Linked DNA regions of Pelosinus sp. IPA-1. The main gene of each other region encodes a partner of the protein of the gene in region 2 in a complex. Links are inferred from orthologs where the notes say so. Each region holds a gene or a part of one and is shown on either strand. Other genes may lie near its edges.

Region 1 (2,995 bases), on a different replicon or contig from region 2:
CCTAGTAAAAATGTTGATGGAGTTAGATTTGAAGATAAACTGCATGTACTGCAGCAATATGCAGTGGCAATTCTTGAAATTCTAGAAAATTTTTTCACCCTAAAAGACTATGAATCTAATACGATAGAAGAAATGATTCAGGGGGTAAGTTCCTTACTAGGTACAAATGATGAAATGGTAAATCAGTTAGCTACAGCCTTACAAGACAGAGAAGAAAAGGGTGGAACTTTTATTACAGGACATGGGTTTGTTCTACTTCATTGCCGGACAGAGGCAATGAAAAAACTACATTTTGGTGTAGTGCAGAACGTAAAACAAATTTATGCAATGAATGGAAAGGGAGAAAAAGAAGAAGTTACACTAGGAATTATTATGATAGCACCAGAAAAAAGTAGCGAACATGCGATAGAAACAATCAGCCATCTTAGTAAGATGCTTGTAGAAAGACCTGATTTTATCAGGCTGCTACAAGAAGGAGCAGAGAAAGACGCAGTGAAAGAAGTAAGCAATGTATTAGAAGAATTTTATTGGATGAAAAATAAAAATCTTATGGGGGTATAAATATGGGTGAGGGTAGAATACAAGAAAAAGTCCAAAAGTTTGGTCGATTTTTAAGTGGCATGGTAATGCCGAACATTGGAGCGTTTATCGCTTGGGGCTTAATCACAGCACTTTTTATTCCTACGGGATGGTTACCAAGTGAATATTTAAGCAAACTAGTTGGACCGATGATAATCTATTTACTTCCTCTCTTGATTGGTTATACCGGTGGTAAAATGGTGTCAGATAGTCGGGGTGGTGTTCTAGGGGCAATTGCTACCATTGGTGTGATAGTTGGGGTTGATATCCCTATGTTTATTGGCGCCATGATTATGGGGCCTCTTGGTGGCTATGTTATCAAAAAGTTTGATGAGGCGATTGAAGGAAAAGTACCAGCTGGCTTTGAGATGTTAATCAATAACTTCTCAGCAGGTATTATTGGTGCATTACTGGCATTATTAGCTTATACAGGAATTGGCCCTGTGGTTGTATCTTTAAATGTAATTCTTAAAAATGGAGTAGAAAGCATTGTAAATGCAGGCTTATTGCCGTTAGTCTCCTTGTTTATTGAACCAGGAAAAATATTATTTTTAAATAATGCTATGAATCATGGTATCTTAAGTCCAATTGGCATACAACAAGCAAAAGAAGTAGGAAAATCCGTATTCTTCTTATTAGAAGCCAATCCTGGCCCAGGTCTTGGTATTCTACTTGCTTACTGGATGTTTTCTAAAGGCATGATCAAACAATCCGCACCAGGAGCTATAATTATTCACTTCTTGGGTGGTATCCATGAAATTTATTTCCCGTATGTATTAATGAACCCACTTCTCTTACTTGCTGTTATTGGTGGGGGCGCGAGCGGCGTATTTACGTTTAATCTATTAGGTGCTGGCTTAGTAGCAAGTCCTTCTCCCGGTAGTATCTTTGCAGTGTTGGCTATGATACCAAAAGGCGGTTACTTTGCAGTACTCACCGGAGTTCTGGTATCGACAGTCGTTTCCTTTTTAATCGCTTCCATCTTTGTTAAACAAGCTAGTGCAAAACAAGATGATTCTCAATTGGAAGAAGCAAAAGAAAGTGTGAAAGAACTTAAAGGTAATATCGTTAAACACCACGATATTAAGAAAATTATCTTCGCCTGTGATGCAGGCATGGGGTCGAGTGCGATGGGGGCAACAACCTTACGCAACAAATTTAAGAAAGCTGGATTTAATATCGAGGTGGTGCATTGTGCGATTGAAGCGATTCCTAGTGATGCTCAAATCGTCGTCACTCACGAAAAGCTAGCGGCTCGCGCAAAAAGTAAAGCACCTAATTCTGAATATATATTAGTAAGAGATTTTATCGATAATCCTGTTTTTGAAACAATAAGTAAAAGGCTACAGCCTATAAATGGTTCCGTTATTGTAGAAGAAAATACTGATGATAAAGAAGATAGTGCAATTTTACGGAAAAGTAATATTCTCTTAGGTTTAAAAAGCATGGAAAGAGATGAAGTCATTCGCATGGCCGGCAGTTTGCTCTATAAGAGCGGTTATGTAGATGAAGAGTATATTGAAGCTATGATTGAAAGAGAAAAGGATCTTACGACCTATATTGGTAAAGGAATTGCCATTCCTCATGGTGTAGGTAAAGCAAAAGAAAATATTAAAAAATCTGGAATGGTTGTCTTGCAGTTCCCAGAAGGAGTTTCCTTTGGTGACGAAACGGCTTATATGGTAATTGGTATCGCAGGTGTAGGAAATGAACATTTGAGTATTCTTTCTAACATTGCTACCGCGATTAATGAAGAAGATGATAGTATGGTAGAGGTACTGAGAACAACAACAGATAGTGAATATATCTATAACTTATTTCATAGCTCAAATTAGCACAAAAAAATCAAGTCTCTGGAGGAAAATAATGATAATTACTGTTACTTTAAATCCAGCAGTTGATAAAACAGTAGAAATTAATGATCTGCATATAAATAGGGTGAATCGAGTAGCTTCGGCAAGGGTAGATGCAGGAGGCAAGGGGATTAACGTTTCAAAGGTTATATTAAACTTAGAAGGGAAAAGTAAGGCCATTGGGTTCCTTGGCGGCAAAGCAGGGACTTTTATCAAAGGTTATCTAGATGAAATGGGTATTGCCAATGAATTTGTTTTTGTCAAAGGGGAAACTAGGACGAATCTCAAGATTGTAGATCCGATGCAACATACAAATACGGATATAAATGAAATAGGACCAGATATCACCCTTGAGGATAGTAAAAAAATTGATAATATTATTTCAGAGTCTGTCAATGAAAAAACCGTTATTGTTTTCTCGGGCAGTGTCCCTCCTAATGTAGATCTTGCCACCTATCAAAAGTGGATTCAAAGGGCAAAAGAAAAGGGTGCCAAGGCTATTCTTGATGCAGATGGAGAACTGTTACAACTAGGAATTGAAGCGGGACCATATCTGATAAAAC
Region 2 (2,951 bases):
CACTGTCGTTATCAGTTGCAGCAATTAATTTATGTTTTACATTGGAATGAACAGCACATTCTTCTGCTACTAAGAAACGAGTGCCCATTTGTATTCCTGATGCTCCCATTGCCAAGGCAGCTACTAATCCACGCCCATCAGCAAAGCCACCCGCAGCAATAACTGGAATATCAACCGCTGGAATTACTTGCGTCATTAAAGCCATCGTCGTTAATACTCCAATATGACCTCCCGCTTCCATTCCCTCTATTACAATCGCATCAGCACCTTTTTCCTGCACCCTTTTTGCTAATTTAACATTAGGTACTACTGGAATTTTTTTAATACCCGCCTCATCTAGCTGTGAGAAAAAAGGAATTGGATTTCCTGCCCCAAGAGTAACGAAGGCTACTTTTTCCTTGCAAATTACATCCATAATTTCGTCTTTATCTGATGCCATAAGTTGTACATTGACACCAAATGGTTTCGTCGTAAGGGATTTTGCTAAACGAATCTGTTCACCAACCCATTGGGCATTGCGACCGCCTGCTGCAATAATACCAGCACCACCAGCTTCTGATACAGCTGCTGCTAACTTTCCGTCAGATACCCATGCCATACCGCCTTGAATGATAGGATATTTTATATTTAGCATCGTTGTTAGTTTTGTACTCATCTTTGATCTTCCTTTCTTGAAATATATTATCTTTGGGAAAATTCACTATTTAATTACATTTTCCTGCAAAAACTCTTCTCTTATTTTCATAAAACGAATATCCAGTATTTTCTGTATTTTTACATAAAATTATACTTTACAATTGTCGTTAATCAATTTATAATGAAATGCTATATAATACATATAATATACGACGTAGATATAAGCTTTAATCATTACTTATAAAGGGGAATTTAGTATGATAATGGGAATAATTGGCAGACACCTAACGATTGATATGTATGGATGTAACTTTGAAAGTCTTACTAATATTGAATTTATAAAAAAGGCAATGACAGTAGCCATTGCTGAATCCAATATGACACTACTCAATTTCACTTATCATAAATTTGAATCACAAGGATTGACAGTGTTAGCACTATTAGCAGAAGGTCATATGAGTGTACATAGTTACCCAGAAAAAGGATATGCTGCCATCGATGTTTTTACCTGTAGCGACAACAGTCAACTTAACCAAGCATCTAATGCATTGAAACGTTTTTTAAAACCTGAAAAGACGAAAATTACCAATATTAAACGAGGTGATTTCGGTTCTATCAGTGATATGAAACCCAAAATTAAAGTTAGTGTTACTCCTATACGCCGCGTGCGGGATACAGGAGTGAAAGTTTTTAAATTTTTGTCTCGTTCTAAATAGAATTAATAAAAAACCGTTATTACAGGTATGAGCCCTGTAATAACGGTTTTTTATTAATTTTCGCCAAAATTACTAGCAATAAGCTCTTCTAAGGCTTTTATACATTCTTCCTCATCTTCGCCTTCAACAGTAATATTAATTTGAGCATTTTGTTTTATGCCCATTCCCATTACGGCTAAAATACTCTTACCATCCGCTGTCTTATTATTCCCTGTAATTCTAACTTTACTTTTAAAATTTGCCGCCTTTTGTACAAACTGAGCTGCCGGCCTAGCATGTAACCCACTATTATTTGTAATTGTAATTTGTTTTTCAATCATATGTATCCCTCACTAAAAATTATTATTGAAAATCTAGTAGCTAGTTCCTACTAAATGGTTGAACCACAAAGGCACAAAGGACACGATCCCCTCCTTTGTGTGCCACCGGAGGTGGCAGTGTCTTTGTGGTTCATTCAGCTTATTAATTATGATACTTAGCTAACAAGATAGGAATCCTTTTTAGCACTTATTTAACGTACGTGCACCTTCCGCAGTTGCTATTACAGCAGACAATGAACTTCCTAAAGATGCTTCCACAACAGCACTAATAGCTCCTTCCAATATGGGAGCATCCGCAATCTTTACTTTAGCACGCAGTTCATCATCCAGAAAATCAAAAGCAGTTTCCGTACTGAGCACTGCACTACCGAGATCGACTAGGACTGCAACACCATCACCCGTATTGGCCAAAACAATGGCTTCACTCACCTTAAATGCATCTGTACCTATACTACCATCGTCCATTCCACCAGCAGCAATAATCTGCTGGCTAGGGTTAGCCATTTGTAATGCCATTTCTCGTATACCTTCTGCGACCTTTTGACTATGTGAAACAATTACGACTCCTACCATATCCCTACAGACCTCCTAATTATTGCCGCGAAGAAACTCCAATAAGGCGTGCAACATAATATAAGATGATGTGGCCCCAGCATCTTGATGTCCAATGCTACGTTCACCAAGATAGCTGGCCCGACCTTTTGTTGCTGCAATCGTTTTAGTAAATTCGACACCCTCTTGAGCAGCATTACATGCCAACTCTAAACATTCGATTACAGTTTTATTTACTTTTGCACCTTCCATAAATGCATCATAGGCAGGTTCTAAAGCATCTAACATGGTTTTTTCTCCACGAATCGCTTTTCCCCGTTCCTTAATCCCGGTAATAGCTGCTGCTAGCATCAAACTAGCAGTATCAGTATCAAGTTTGGTTTTACCTTGGCTTGGACCAGCAGCCCGTAAAAAAGCGGTACCATATAATGGGCCAGAGGCACCTCCAACACTGGAAATTAACGTCATACCAATGGTTTTCATCACCTTACCGATATCCGTTTCTGCTTCTAATGCCTGCATCTTGGCTTGTACTGCCTCAAAGCCTCTTGCCATGTTAATGCCATGATCTCCATCACCAATCGCAGCATCTAAATCTGTTAACATTTGTTTATCACGGATAATCGCTTTTCCTATCGTATTTATAGCTTCAAATATATATCCACCCATAGAAATAAGTCCCCCTTTAAAACTGTACCAATGCTGGTGTATCTGCAGCAGCAAATAA

The links.
Region 1: the proteins of QSJ81_RS25145 (region 2) and QSJ81_RS01175 are in contact, whole or in part, in an NMR structure (PDB 1J6T), measured with the Escherichia coli proteins. The link is inferred for Pelosinus sp. IPA-1 from one-to-one orthologs.

The regions. Positions count from the first base shown.
Region 1 is NZ_BSVC01000001.1:268,438-271,432, forward strand. Bases 34-2,988 are described here. They hold QSJ81_RS01175 (PTS mannitol transporter subunit IICBA), read left to right. Parts: upstream 34-563; coding sequence 564-2,414; downstream 2,415-2,988. Other genes in these bases: QSJ81_RS01170 (PRD domain-containing protein), read left to right, coding at 34-561; pfkB (1-phosphofructokinase), read left to right, coding at 2,446-2,988. Outside these bases: more of QSJ81_RS01170, read left to right, coding at 1-33; more of pfkB, read left to right, coding at 2,989-2,995. UniProt on the Escherichia coli protein: The phosphoenolpyruvate-dependent sugar phosphotransferase system (sugar PTS), a major carbohydrate active transport system, catalyzes the phosphorylation of incoming sugar substrates concomitantly with their translocation across the cell membrane.
Region 2 is NZ_BSVC01000017.1:29,356-32,306, forward strand. Bases 40-2,950 are described here. They hold QSJ81_RS25145 (HPr family phosphocarrier protein), read right to left. Parts: upstream 1,673-2,950; coding sequence 1,406-1,672; downstream 40-1,405. Other genes in these bases: QSJ81_RS25135 (nitronate monooxygenase), read right to left, coding at 40-655; speD (adenosylmethionine decarboxylase), read left to right, coding at 894-1,352; dhaM (dihydroxyacetone kinase phosphoryl donor subunit DhaM), read right to left, coding at 1,853-2,245; dhaL (dihydroxyacetone kinase subunit DhaL), read right to left, coding at 2,261-2,893; dhaK (dihydroxyacetone kinase subunit DhaK), read right to left, coding at 2,910-2,950. In the rest of the region: more of QSJ81_RS25135, read right to left, coding at 1-39; more of dhaK, read right to left, coding at 2,951-2,951.